2 regions of the Neobacillus sp. plas4 genome follow, and region 2 is predicted to be linked to the other one. Evidence: a T-box and tRNA genes for the amino acid it is inferred to sense, from the RefSeq annotation. Region 2 holds a T-box; the other holds one or more tRNA genes.

Region 1 (7,290 bases), 1.5 Mb from region 2:
TGGCAAGACAACTGGTACACCAGCGGTGCGTCCATCCCGGTCCTCTCGTACTAAGGACAGCTCCTCTCAAATTTCCTGCGCCCACGACGGATAGGGACCGAACTGTCTCACGACGTTCTGAACCCAGCTCGCGTACCGCTTTAATGGGCGAACAGCCCAACCCTTGGGACCGACTACAGCCCCAGGATGCGATGAGCCGACATCGAGGTGCCAAACCTCCCCGTCGATGTGGACTCTTGGGGGAGATAAGCCTGTTATCCCCGGGGTAGCTTTTATCCGTTGAGCGATGGCCCTTCCATGCGGAACCACCGGATCACTAAGCCCGACTTTCGTCCCTGCTCGACTTGTAGGTCTCGCAGTCAAGCTCCCTTGTGCCTTTACACTCTGCGAATGATTTCCAACCATTCTGAGGGAACCTTTGGGCGCCTCCGTTACTCTTTAGGAGGCGACCGCCCCAGTCAAACTGCCCACCTGACACTGTCTCCCACCCCGATCAGGGGTGAGGGTTAGAATTTCAATACAGCCAGGGTAGTATCCCACCGACGCCTCCACCGAAGCTGGCGCTCCGGCTTCTCAGGCTCCTACCTATCCTGTACAAGCTGTACCAAAATTCAATATCAGGCTACAGTAAAGCTCCACGGGGTCTTTCCGTCCTGTCGCGGGTAACCTGCATCTTCACAGGTAGTATAATTTCACCGAGTCTCTCGTTGAGACAGTGCCCAGATCGTTACGCCTTTCGTGCGGGTCGGAACTTACCCGACAAGGAATTTCGCTACCTTAGGACCGTTATAGTTACGGCCGCCGTTTACTGGGGCTTCGATTCAGAGCTTCGCTTAGAGCTAACCCCTCCTCTTAACCTTCCAGCACCGGGCAGGCGTCAGCCCCTATACTTCGCCTTGCGGCTTCGCAGAGACCTGTGTTTTTGCTAAACAGTCGCCTGGGCCTATTCACTGCGGCTCTTCGAGGCTATTCACCTCAAAAAGCACCCCTTCTCCCGAAGTTACGGGGTCATTTTGCCGAGTTCCTTAACGAGAGTTCTCTCGCTCACCTTAGGATTCTCTCCTCGCCTACCTGTGTCGGTTTGCGGTACGGGCACCTTTTATCTCGCTAGAGGCTTTTCTTGGCAGTGTGGAATCAGGAACTTCGGTACTATATTTCCCTCGGCATCACAGCTCAGCCTTACGGTGAACGGATTTTCCTATTCACCAGCCTACCTGCTTACACGCACATATCCAACAGTGCGCTTACCCTATCCTCCTGCGTCCCCCCATCACTCAAACGATAAAGAGGTGGTACAGGAATATCAACCTGTTGTCCATCGCCTACGCCTTTCGGCCTCGGCTTAGGTCCCGACTAACCCTGAGAGGACGAGCCTTCCTCAGGAAACCTTAGGCATACGGTGGATGGGATTCTCACCCATCTTTCGCTACTCATACCGGCATTCTCACTTCTAAGCGCTCCACCAGTCCTTACGGTCTAGCTTCAACGCCCTTAGAACGCTCTCCTACCACTGACATCGTAGATGTCAATCCACAGCTTCGGTGTTACGTTTAGCCCCGGTACATTTTCGGCGCAGAGTCACTCGACCAGTGAGCTATTACGCACTCTTTAAATGGTGGCTGCTTCTAAGCCAACATCCTGGTTGTCTAAGCAACTCCACATCCTTTTCCACTTAACGTAAACTTTGGGACCTTAGCTGGTGGTCTGGGCTGTTTCCCTTTTGACTACGGATCTTATCACTCGCAGTCTGACTCCCACGGATAAGTCTTTGGCATTCGGAGTTTGTCTGAATTCGGTAACCCGATGAGGGCCCCTAGTCCAAACAGTGCTCTACCTCCAAGACTCTTACAACGTGAGGCTAGCCCTAAAGCTATTTCGGAGAGAACCAGCTATCTCCAAGTTCGATTGGAATTTCTCCGCTACCCACACCTCATCCCCGCACTTTTCAACGTGCGTGGGTTCGGGCCTCCATCCAGTGTTACCTGGACTTCACCCTGGACATGGGTAGATCACCTGGTTTCGGGTCTACGACCACATACTTATTCGCCCTATTCAGACTCGCTTTCGCTGCGGCTCCGTCTCTTCAACTTAACCTTGCATGGGATCGTAACTCGCCGGTTCATTCTACAAAAGGCACGCCATCACCCATGAACGGGCTCTGACTACTTGTAGGCACACGGTTTCAGGATCTATTTCACTCCCCTTCCGGGGTGCTTTTCACCTTTCCCTCACGGTACTGGTTCACTATCGGTCACTAGGGAGTATTTAGCCTTGGGAGATGGTCCTCCCAGCTTCCGACCGGATTTCTCGTGTCCGGCCGTACTCAGGATCCACTCAGGAGGGAACGAAGTTTCAACTACAGGGTTTTTACCTTCTATGACGGGCCTTTCCAGACCGCTTCATCTACCCCGTTCCTTTGTAACTCCATGTTGAGTGTCCTACAACCCCAAGAGGCAAGCCTCTTGGTTTGGGCTATGTCCCGTTTCGCTCGCCGCTACTCAGGGAATCGCGTTTGCTTTCTCTTCCTCCGGGTACTTAGATGTTTCAGTTCCCCGGGTCTGCCTTCAATACCCTATGTATTCAGGTAAAGATACTGCTCCATTACGAGCAGTGGGTTCCCCCATTCGGAAATCTCCGGATCAAAGCTTACTTACAGCTCCCCGAAGCATATCGGTGTTAGTCCCGTCCTTCATCGGCTCCTAGTGCCAAGGCATCCACCGTGCGCCCTTTCTAACTTAACCTAAATGGTTATTCTCTTAATTTAATAAGAGAGAAAAACTAAAATGGCAATTCACTCGGTTTTTACTTGGTTTCTTCTTCTTACGATTATCTAGTTTTCAAAGAACGATTAAAAAAAGCTTTGAGAGAATTGTACTCTCAAAACTAAACAAACAAGTAACAGTCAACGTTTATCAGTCCACAAGGACTGTATATTCCTTAGAAAGGAGGTGATCCAGCCGCACCTTCCGATACGGCTACCTTGTTACGACTTCACCCCAATCATCTGTCCCACCTTAGGCGGCTGGCTCCTTACGGTTACCCCACCGACTTCGGGTGTTACAAACTCTCGTGGTGTGACGGGCGGTGTGTACAAGGCCCGGGAACGTATTCACCGCGGCATGCTGATCCGCGATTACTAGCGATTCCGGCTTCATGTAGGCGAGTTGCAGCCTACAATCCGAACTGAGAATGGTTTTATGGGATTGGCTAAACCTCGCGGTCTTGCAGCCCTTTGTACCATCCATTGTAGCACGTGTGTAGCCCAGGTCATAAGGGGCATGATGATTTGACGTCATCCCCACCTTCCTCCGGTTTGTCACCGGCAGTCTCCTTAGAGTGCCCAACTGAATGCTGGCAACTAAGAACAAGGGTTGCGCTCGTTGCGGGACTTAACCCAACATCTCACGACACGAGCTGACGACAACCATGCACCACCTGTCACTCTGTCCCCCGAAGGGGAAAGTCCTATCTCTAGGAGTGTCAGAGGATGTCAAGACCTGGTAAGGTTCTTCGCGTTGCTTCGAATTAAACCACATGCTCCACCGCTTGTGCGGGCCCCCGTCAATTCCTTTGAGTTTCAGCCTTGCGGCCGTACTCCCCAGGCGGAGTGCTTAATGCGTTAGCTGCAGCACTAAAGGGCGGAAACCCTCTAACACTTAGCACTCATCGTTTACGGCGTGGACTACCAGGGTATCTAATCCTGTTTGCTCCCCACGCTTTCGCGCCTCAGCGTCAGTTACAGACCAGAAAGCCGCCTTCGCCACTGGTGTTCCTCCACATCTCTACGCATTTCACCGCTACACGTGGAATTCCGCTTTCCTCTTCTGTACTCAAGTCCCCCAGTTTCCAATGACCCTCCACGGTTGAGCCGTGGGCTTTCACATCAGACTTAAAGGACCGCCTGCGCGCGCTTTACGCCCAATAATTCCGGACAACGCTTGCCACCTACGTATTACCGCGGCTGCTGGCACGTAGTTAGCCGTGGCTTTCTGGTTAGGTACCGTCAAGGTACCGGCAGTTACTCCGGTACTTGTTCTTCCCTAACAACAGAGCTTTACGACCCGAAGGCCTTCATCGCTCACGCGGCGTTGCTCCGTCAGACTTTCGTCCATTGCGGAAGATTCCCTACTGCTGCCTCCCGTAGGAGTCTGGGCCGTGTCTCAGTCCCAGTGTGGCCGATCACCCTCTCAGGTCGGCTACGCATCGTCGCCTTGGTGAGCCGTTACCTCACCAACTAGCTAATGCGCCGCGGGCCCATCTGTAAGTGTCAGCGTAAACCGACTTTCAGCTTCCCCTCATGAGAGGGAAAGAATTATCCGGTATTAGCACCGGTTTCCCGGTGTTATCCCAGTCTTACAGGCAGGTTGCCCACGTGTTACTCACCCGTCCGCCGCTAATCAAGAGGTGCAAGCACCTCTTGATTCGCTCGACTTGCATGTATTAGGCACGCCGCCAGCGTTCGTCCTGAGCCAGGATCAAACTCTCCAAGAAAGTTGATATAGCTCATTTGTTACGTTGGCTTAGCTTTTTTTAAAAAACTAAAAAATTGTTTGTTGACGTTATTGTTTGTTTAGTTTTCAAAGAACAAAGCTACTTCATTGAATCGCTTCTTCTCATTATAAGTTCAGCGAACAATTCTTGTTTGTCGCTCAAGACGACTTTATTATCTTACCAAGTTATTAACCTAAAGTCAATAACTTTATTCAAAATTTATTATCTAATTTCACTAGAGTGAAATTAACCTTGGTGGAGCCTAGCGGGATCGAACCGCTGACCTCCTGCGTGCAAAGCAGGCGCTCTCCCAGCTGAGCTAAGGCCCCAAATTTTATTATAGTAAAAGAATGGTCGGGAAGACAGGATTCGAACCTGCGACCCCTTGGTCCCAAACCAAGTGCTCTACCAAGCTGAGCTACTTCCCGCAAAATATGGCGCGCCCGAAAGGAGTCGAACCCATAACCTTCTGATCCGTAGTCAGACACTCTATCCAATTGAGCTACGGGCGCATATAAACCTATTTTACATGTTAAAAATGGTGCCGAGGACCGGAATCGAACCGGTACGGTAGTCACCTACCGCAGGATTTTAAGTCCTGTGCGTCTGCCAGTTCCGCCACCCCGGCAATAATGGAGCGGAAGACGGGATTCGAACCCGCGACCCCCACCTTGGCAAGGTGGTGTTCTACCACTGAACTACTTCCGCATTATAATAGTAAAAAGCATAAGTGCGGGTGAAGGGAGTCGAACCCCCACGCCTTGCGGCGCCAGATCCTAAGTCTGGTGCGTCTGCCAATTCCGCCACACCCGCATATTGTGATTTTTTTGCTGCCGCAAATGGAAAGTTATCTTCGCGTTAGCGAAAAAACTTTGGTGAGCCATGAAGGACTCGAACCTTCGACCCTCTGATTAAAAGTCAGATGCTCTACCAACTGAGCTAATGGCTCGTACGAATACAATCCCCTAATTTTTGTTAAGGAAAAGTTGAAATCGTCAGATGTCTTTCCTGCTAAAAAAGCATGGTGCCGGCGAGAGGACTTGAACCCCCAACCTACTGATTACAAGTCAGTTGCTCTACCAATTGAGCTACCCCGGCATATATTGAAGATTATCTTCTCTATGTGAATAAATATGGTGGAGGATGACGGGATCGAACCGCCGACCCTCTGCTTGTAAGGCAGATGCTCTCCCAGCTGAGCTAATCCTCCATATAATACAGCCTGGCAACGTCCTACTCTCACAGGGACAAAGTCCCAACTACCATCGGCGCTGAGAAGCTTAACTTCCGTGTTCGGTATGGGAACGGGTGTGACCTTCTCGCCATTGCTGCCAGACTATTTAATTGAGGTTCATTCCCTCAAAACTAGATAATGTCAGAAGAAGTTTAGTAAAAACGAGTTCATCTTTTAAAAATTGGTTAAGTCCTCGAACGATTAGTATCAGTCAGCTCCACACGTCACCGCGCTTCCACCTCTGACCTATCAACCTGATCATCTTTCAGGGTTCTTACTAGCTTGACGCTATGGGAAATCTCATCTTGAGGGGGGCTTCATGCTTAGATGCTTTCAGCACTTATCCCGTCCGCACATAGCTACCCAGCGATGCCTTTGGCAAGACAACTGGTACACCAGCGGTGCGTCCATCCCGGTCCTCTCGTACTAAGGACAGCTCCTCTCAAATTTCCTGCGCCCACGACGGATAGGGACCGAACTGTCTCACGACGTTCTGAACCCAGCTCGCGTACCGCTTTAATGGGCGAACAGCCCAACCCTTGGGACCGACTACAGCCCCAGGATGCGATGAGCCGACATCGAGGTGCCAAACCTCCCCGTCGATGTGGACTCTTGGGGGAGATAAGCCTGTTATCCCCGGGGTAGCTTTTATCCGTTGAGCGATGGCCCTTCCATGCGGAACCACCGGATCACTAAGCCCGACTTTCGTCCCTGCTCGACTTGTAGGTCTCGCAGTCAAGCTCCCTTGTGCCTTTACACTCTGCGAATGATTTCCAACCATTCTGAGGGAACCTTTGGGCGCCTCCGTTACTCTTTAGGAGGCGACCGCCCCAGTCAAACTGCCCACCTGACACTGTCTCCCACCCCGATCAGGGGTGAGGGTTAGAATTTCAATACAGCCAGGGTAGTATCCCACCGACGCCTCCACCGAAGCTGGCGCTCCGGCTTCTCAGGCTCCTACCTATCCTGTACAAGCTGTACCAAAATTCAATATCAGGCTACAGTAAAGCTCCACGGGGTCTTTCCGTCCTGTCGCGGGTAACCTGCATCTTCACAGGTAGTATAATTTCACCGAGTCTCTCGTTGAGACAGTGCCCAGATCGTTACGCCTTTCGTGCGGGTCGGAACTTACCCGACAAGGAATTTCGCTACCTTAGGACCGTTATAGTTACGGCCGCCGTTTACTGGGGCTTCGATTCAGAGCTTCGCTTAGAGCTAACCCCTCCTCTTAACCTTCCAGCACCGGGCAGGCGTCAGCCCCTATACTTCGCCTTGCGGCTTCGCAGAGACCTGTGTTTTTGCTAAACAGTCGCCTGGGCCTATTCACTGCGGCTCTTCGAGGCTATTCACCTCAAAAAGCACCCCTTCTCCCGAAGTTACGGGGTCATTTTGCCGAGTTCCTTAACGAGAGTTCTCTCGCTCACCTTAGGATTCTCTCCTCGCCTACCTGTGTCGGTTTGCGGTACGGGCACCTTTTATCTCGCTAGAGGCTTTTCTTGGCAGTGTGGAATCAGGAACTTCGGTACTATATTTCCCTCGGCATCACAGCTCAGCCTTACGGTGAA
Region 2 (7,290 bases):
TTAAGTATGATTAGGTTCCGTAACGGGGCATACCTCCTTCTGATAGCATTGATTCTAATTATTACTGGCTGCAGCAGCAATGAGACTGCGAGTGAGAAAACAGCAAGTGCTAAAGAAGTGAAGGGAACAACTGGCCTATCAAAGGATGAAATAAGTAATGAAGCTTTTAAAAAGCTATTTCCACTACAATACAATAGTTACAAGAAAAATGAAAAAATGGAAGATACCAAATACAATGGTTCTGTAAAACGCAGTAAGTATGATCCTGATAAAGAACCGTTACTGCCAGTTCTTTTTAACGGCTATGGTTTTGCTACTGAATATAATGAAGACCGCGGTCACGTTTATGCACTTGAGGATATTCGGGATGTTAAACGGATTAACGATAAATCAGTTGGTTCCTGTTATACATGTAAATCAACTGCCGTTCCGCAAATGATCGAAGAAATGGGCGATGATTATTGGGGAGCTAATTTCAATCAAGAAATTTGGCCAAAAGGGGAAGCGATGGGTCATTCTCCAATCGGCTGTTCTGACTGTCATGACCCTGAGACAATGGACCTGCGTGTAACTCGTCCAAGCTTTTATAAAGCATTAGAGGCTCAAGGAGTTGATACTTCAAATCCAACGAAAAATGATATGCGCAGCTATGTGTGTGGTCAGTGCCATGTAGAATACCATTTTGCAGCAAATAATAGCGAAGTAACCTTCCCGTGGGATAATGGCTTCAAACCAGAAGAGATGTATGAATACTATAATACCATTGCTAAAGAAAATGGCTTTGAAAAAGACTGGGTTCATAACATATCAGGTGCACCAATGTTGAAATCACAGCACCCTGAATATGAAACACATTCAAGTGGTACTCATGGAAAAGCAAATGTTTCCTGTGCAGATTGCCATATGCCATTTGAGCGTGTAGATGGTAAAAAGAAAATTACTTCACACTACTGGACATCACCGCTTAAAACAATGGATACATCTTGCGGCCAATGCCACGGTGACCGTGATCTAGATAAATTAAAAGACCGTGTGACTGAAATCCAAGATGCAAACGTAAGTGCCTTACATGAAGCACAGGATATCTCTACCACAGCTCACTATTACATTAATAAGATGATTACATCCGGAGTCAGCCCAGAAAAGATTAAGCAGGCTCAGGAATTCGTTCGGAAAGGTCAATGGTTCTGGGATATTATTGCAGCGGAGAACTCTTCAGGATTCCATAACCCACAAGGTTCAATGGATTCATTAAGAGAGTCAGTTGTACAATCTAACAATGCAATACGCCTTGCGACAGAAGAGTTAGTGAAAAAAGGTGTCAGCATTGAAGAGCTTAATACCGAAATTGAAAAAGCGAAAACTGCTGTACAAGCTGAAAGTGTGAATGAAAAGAAAAAGGATCATGCTATAAACAGCTACTTTCCAGCACAGCAGCCAGCAGTCCCTGCAGTAAAAAAATAGACCCTTTTGATCAACAAACTTAACCGTCCCGTTAAGAAGGATTAAGAAAAGTTGAGAAAGAGTCCATAAAGTTGAGGGAAAACACCACTTCCACAATGGAAGTGCTGTTTTCTTTTTTTTATTGTGGCAAATTTATGGTGATGTGTTAATTTGCTAAGCTTTTTTAAGCCCGAGTTGGTCTAAATCAATCGTTCATGAAATATTTTATAGGGAGATTCTAATCTGTGTATTTCATATGAATGGAGAGACGTGCATATGTTTGTTGTCCATTTTTTTGAAAATAAAAATGAGCTTTTAAACCAACTTCTTAGACAGGTGCCTGCTGAAGGTGATGATGTTGTAATAAAGGGGCGCAAAGGAAAGGTAACAAGCGTTACCAATATTGACGAAAACCATATTCATGTGCAGCTCTTTTTTGAGAAACTTAAGGTAGTTAATAAAGGTAAAGCTGTAGTGGATACTTCTAAAAAGAAAAAACGGTAATCATAATTGAGCCTTCAACAAGGAAAAACGAATTAGCGATAACCATGAAATTTATTAACTTAGTATTCACGAAAAAGTCTCGTTAAATCGAGGCTTTTTTTCATTTTTACAACAATTCCTAAAGGCATTGCGCGGAATCTGGAATGGGAATACAATGTTCTTTTGGAACTCGAAATAAGTTAATGTTAGGAGCGTTTTTCATGCCGCGTGCCTTATGGCTTTTAATTATTGGGATGGCAGTAAATGTAACGGGCTCTTCTTTTTTATGGCCGTTAAATACCATCTATATTCATGATCATTTAGGGAAATCGTTAACAGTGGCTGGAGTTGTACTAATGCTAAACGCTGGTGCGACTGTTATTGGTAACTTATTCGGTGGCACGCTTTTTGATAAAATCGGCGGCTATAAATCAATCCTTCTAGGAATCTGGATCTCGCTTTTAGCTCTAATTGGATTAACGTTCTGGCATGGCTGGCCAGCATATATCATCTTTTTAACCATCATAGGTTTTGGATCAGGCATTGTTTTTCCTGCAATGTTTGCAATGGCAGGAAGTGTCTGGATAGAGGGCGGACGGAAGGCCTTTAATGCTATTTATGTAGCCCAAAACCTTGGAGTGGCCATTGGGGCTTCCCTGGGTGGCTTTGTTGCAGACTATTCATTTCAGCTGATTTTCCTTGCGAATACAATTATGTACGTCATCTTTTTCATAATCGCTGTTTTTGGTTATAGAAATATCGCAACAGTACCAGTAAAGCAAGCAAAAACAAAGGATCAGTCAGTAGTAAAAAGTCGAATCAATCTGCAGGCTTTGCTTATTTTATGTTCAGGTTATGCGTTGTGCTGGGTTGCGTATGTTCAATGGACGACTACCATTTCATCTTATACACAGGAAATCAATATTTCACTAACGCAATATAGTTTTTTGTGGACGATAAACGGGGCATTAATTGTCCTTGGACAGCCAATTTTAAATAAAGTATTGAAGCATCTTTCTGAGTCACTCAAGGTACAAATTCTTATTGGAATCGGCTTTTTTATCGTATCATTTTTAATTGTAGGAAAAGTAACTGTCTTTACGGGCTTCCTTGTAGCGATGATTATATTAACCATTGGTGAAATGTTTATTTGGCCGGCAGTACCGACGATTGCCTTTGAACTAGCACCTAAGGGACGAGAAGGATTCTATCAAGGGATCGTTAACAGTACTGCTACTGGAGGAAGAATGGTTGGACCATTGCTTGGTGGAGTGCTTGTTGATTTATACAGCATGTCAGCACTATTCTTCATTTTAATAGGCTTATTCTTCATTGCTATTGTTACAACTCTAACGTATGATAGGATTTTAAAATCAGAAAAAAAATTATCAAACATAAATTTACCGGTCTCATGACGAGTCCGGTTTCTTATGTTTAAAAAATAATTCATATGGTCAAACTGTTTTATGTGAATGTTACTTGCATACTAACGGGAAATTTAATACAATAACCGTAATACTTTTATATATGAAAAGACAGTGAGTAGGAGTAGTAATGATTCATATCCGTTTCTAGAGAGTTGACGGCTGGTGGAAGTCAACACGGTACATCATGAACTCGCCTATGAGTTGCAAACATGAAACCAGTAATGTTTGCCGTTTGCCGCGTTAAGGTGAATGAAGCGAGTGTTTACAACACTAATGTGGGTGGTACCGCGGGAAGATACATAGATAATCCTCTCGTCCCTTTTGGGATGAGGGGTTTTTTTAATTTTTTTTAGGAGGCAACACTTATGAGTTTCGATCATCAGCATATCGAGAAGAAGTGGCAAAAGAAATGGGAAGAAGAAAAAACGTTTAAGACAAGTGAAGAATTTGATAAACAAAAATTTTACGCATTAGACATGTTTCCATATCCATCAGGTGCTGGACTGCATGTAGGACACCCTGAAGGCTATACCGCTACAGATATTCTTGCACGATTAAAAAGAATGCAAGGATACAATGTGCTACATCCAATGGGCTGGGATGCTTTTGGTTTGCCGGCAGAGCAATATGCATTAGATACTGGGAACGACCCTGCGGAGTTCACTGAGAAGAATATCAATACGTTCCGCAGACAAATTAAATCATTAGGTTTTTCATACGATTGGGATCGCGAAGTAAATACAACCGACCCAGAATACTATAAGTGGACTCAATGGATCTTCTTAAAGTTATGGGAAAAGGGTCTAGCCTATATCGATGAAGTAGCTGTGAACTGGTGTCCTGCTTTAGGTACCGTTTTAGCAAATGAAGAAGTAATCGATGGCAAGAGTGAGCGCGGCGGACATCCGGTTGAACGCCGGCCTATGAAGCAGTGGATGTTAAAAATTACGGCTTATGGAGATCGTTTACTTCAGGACTTAGAAGAACTTGACTGGCCAGAGAGTCTAAAAGAAATGCAGCGTAACTGGATCGGCCGTTCCGAAGGTGCTGAAGTCACGTTTGCTATTGATGGACATAATGAAACGTTTACCGTATTTACCACCCGTCCTGATACTCTATTTGGTGCCACTTATGCCGTTCTTGCACCAGAGCATTCTTTTGTGGATAAAATTACAACAGCACAGCAGCGTGATGCGGTAGAAGCTTATTTAGACAAAGTGAAGACGAAGAGTGATCTTGAACGAACTGACTTAGCGAAGGAAAAGACTGGCGTATTTACTGGTGCTTATGCGATCAATCCGGCAAACGGCAAAAAGATACCAATCTGGATTGCGGATTATGTATTGGTCAGTTATGGTACTGGAGCAATCATGGCCGTACCAGCACATGATGAACGCGACTATGAGTTCGCGAAACAATTTGATCTAGAAATTATTCCTGTTGTTGCGGGCGGCGACGTTGAAACAGAAGCCTACACAGGAGACGGTGAACATATTAATTCTGAATTCTTAAATGGTTTGAATAAAGAGGAAGCCATCACAAGGATGATTTCTTGGTTAGAAGAAAAGGGGATTGGAACGAAAAAGGTAACGTTCCGTCTGCGTGATTGGCTGTTCAGCCGTCAGCGTTATTGGGGTGAGCCAATTCCAATTATCCATTGGGAAGATGGTACAATGACAGCAGTTCCTGAGGACCAGCTGCCATTAACTTTACCGAAAACAAAGAACATCAAACCTTCCGGAACAGGAGAATCACCTCTTGCAGTAATTGAGGACTGGGTAAATGTCGTTGATCCAGAAACAGGCAAGAAGGGGCGTCGTGAAACGAATACCATGCCGCAATGGGCGGGAAGCTGCTGGTATTATTTACGGTATATTGATCCTAATAATGATCAAGCACTTGCTTCACCGGAAAAATTAAAGCACTGGCTACCAGTAGATGTATACATTGGCGGTGCAGAGCATGCCGTTCTTCACTTGTTATACGCACGTTTCTGGCATAAAGTCTTGTATGATATTGGTGTGGTCCACACGAAGGAACCATTCCAAAAGCTTTTCAACCAAGGAATGATTTTAGGAGAAAATAATGAAAAAATGAGTAAATCAAAAGGAAATGTAGTCAATCCTGATGATATTGTTGACAGCCATGGTGCCGACACACTTCGTTTATATGAAATGTTTATGGGCCCATTAGACGCTTCCATTGCTTGGTCAACAAACGGCCTTGACGGTTCTCGTCGTTTCTTAGATCGTATTTGGCGTTTGATGGTCGAGGAAAATGGAGAGTTAAATCCAAAAATCCAAGAAAATGAAGAAGCCTCAAATTTAGAAAAAGTTTATCACCAAACAGTGAAAAAGGTAACAGAGGATTACGAAGGCTTGAGATTTAATACTGCAATATCACAAATGATGGTATTTATCAATGAAGCCTATAAAGCAACGGTTCTTCCAAAACAGTATATGGAAGGGTTTGTTAAAATGCTTGCTCCTGTTGCACCGCATCTTGCCGAAGAACTTTGGGAGAAATTGGGCCATAGCGGAACTACAATTTCCTATGAAACTTGGCCGGCATATGATGAAGCGAAACTAGTGGATGATGAAGTTGAGATTGTAATTCAAGTGAACGGGAAGGTAAAGATGAAGCTAAAGGTTCCAACAGCTGCCAGCAAGGAAGCATTAGAAGGAATTGCGATGGATGATGATCGAGTGAAAGAACAAATCGAAGGTAAAACCATTCGCAAAGTCATCACCGTTCCTGGTAAACTTGTTAATATTGTAGCTAATTAATTGGATTTCCCCCTGCCAAACAGGGGAAATCTAAAATAGGGGTGGGAAAGATGGAAGAAATTAAAATTATTACACCAGAAGAATTAAAGAAAAAGCTCGAAGAAGGGGTGAAACTCGAGCTTGTCGATGTTAGGGAACATGAAGAGGTAGCACAAGGAATGATACCAGGTGCTAAACATATCCGCATGGGGGAAATTCCAGCTAACCTTGATTACTTTGATAAAGAAAAAGAATATATCTTCATTTGCCGCTCTAGCCGTAGAAGCGAAAATGTCTGCTATTATTTAAAGGACCAAGGATACAAGGTTCGTAATATGATTGGCGGCATGCTTGAGTGGACGGGTGAAACGAAATAAACGATTCCAATGAGGAATCGTTTTTTTTTATACTCTTTTATTTTTAATTTTCAGAAAAAGTGGAAATAATGAAAATAAAAGTAGAAAGGGAGAGTTGAATGATACAAGTAAAATTGTTCGATCGTGAGCATGAAAAGGATTTAGAAAAAGAAATGAATCGGTTTTTAAAAGGCATCGACGAAAAGAAATTAGTAGATATTAAATATAATGTTGCCGCCTTGCCTGAGGAAGAAGAGGAAGAGCAAATCTACTGTTTCTCAGCAATGATCATCTACAAGGCCTGATGTAGAATCAGGCCTTGTATTGTTTCTTAGCGGATAGGGCTGCATTGGTTCCAGCGAGTCTGCCTGTTACTAAAGCAGAAGTGATGTTATAACCGCCGGTGTACCCATGAACATCAAGAATCTCCCCGCAAAAATAGAGACCACCCATTAATTTTGAAGCCATTGTCTGTGGTTCAATTTCCTTTACGGAAACACCGCCTCCTGTAACAAATGCTTTTTCAAGCGGCAGAGTTCCATTCACTTTTATCAAAAATTGTTTACAGCTTTTTGCAAAGGCACGGATTTTCTCGTTTGAAATCATGGCACCTTGTTCTGATGGGTCAATCTCACTCGTTTCTAAGAGGAACAACAAATAACGTTCAGGTAAAAACCCTTTTAACGTATTTTTTATGCTTTTCTTCGGCTCGCTTTTTACTAACTTGATTATTTCTTGAAAAATTTCTTCTTCCTTTTTATCTGGCAGAGCATCTAACCCCATCACAACCTCGTTTAGCTTCCATTTTTTCATTGC

What was found. A T-box is a leader RNA that pairs with one kind of tRNA and senses whether it is charged. The one in region 2 lies ahead of leuS (leucine--tRNA ligase), so its partner is inferred to be a tRNA-Leu.
Region 1: it encodes a tRNA-Leu, which carries the amino acid that the T-box ahead of leuS (leucine--tRNA ligase) is inferred to sense. The anticodon was not compared.

Annotation. Positions count from the first base shown of each region.
Region 1 covers NZ_CM170152.1:132,539-139,828, reverse strand. Annotated here, with positions in the region: rRNA gene AC2TFD_RS00670 (23S ribosomal RNA) at 1-2,741, opposite strand, end outside; rRNA gene AC2TFD_RS00665 (16S ribosomal RNA) at 2,942-4,491, opposite strand; tRNA gene AC2TFD_RS00660 (tRNA-Ala) at 4,745-4,820, opposite strand; tRNA gene AC2TFD_RS00655 (tRNA-Pro) at 4,843-4,919, opposite strand; tRNA gene AC2TFD_RS00650 (tRNA-Arg) at 4,927-5,003, opposite strand; tRNA gene AC2TFD_RS00645 (tRNA-Leu) at 5,031-5,119, opposite strand; tRNA gene AC2TFD_RS00640 (tRNA-Gly) at 5,125-5,199, opposite strand; tRNA gene AC2TFD_RS00635 (tRNA-Leu) at 5,223-5,304, opposite strand; tRNA gene AC2TFD_RS00630 (tRNA-Lys) at 5,365-5,440, opposite strand; tRNA gene AC2TFD_RS00625 (tRNA-Thr) at 5,514-5,589, opposite strand; tRNA gene AC2TFD_RS00620 (tRNA-Val) at 5,626-5,701, opposite strand; rRNA gene rrf (5S ribosomal RNA) at 5,712-5,827, opposite strand; rRNA gene AC2TFD_RS00610 (23S ribosomal RNA) at 5,907-7,290, opposite strand, start outside.
Region 2 covers NZ_CM170152.1:4,772,824-4,780,113, reverse strand. Annotated here, with positions in the region: gene AC2TFD_RS24100 (NapC/NirT family cytochrome c) at 1-4, shown strand, start outside; gene AC2TFD_RS24095 (ammonia-forming cytochrome c nitrite reductase subunit c552) at 7-1,464, shown strand; gene AC2TFD_RS24090 (hypothetical protein) at 1,720-1,947, shown strand; gene AC2TFD_RS24085 (MDR family MFS transporter) at 2,148-3,341, shown strand; T-box leader at 3,456-3,676, shown strand; gene leuS (leucine--tRNA ligase) at 3,719-6,139, shown strand; gene AC2TFD_RS24075 (rhodanese-like domain-containing protein) at 6,190-6,495, shown strand; gene AC2TFD_RS24070 (sporulation protein Cse60) at 6,594-6,779, shown strand; gene AC2TFD_RS24065 (BaiN/RdsA family NAD(P)/FAD-dependent oxidoreductase) at 6,787-7,290, opposite strand, start outside.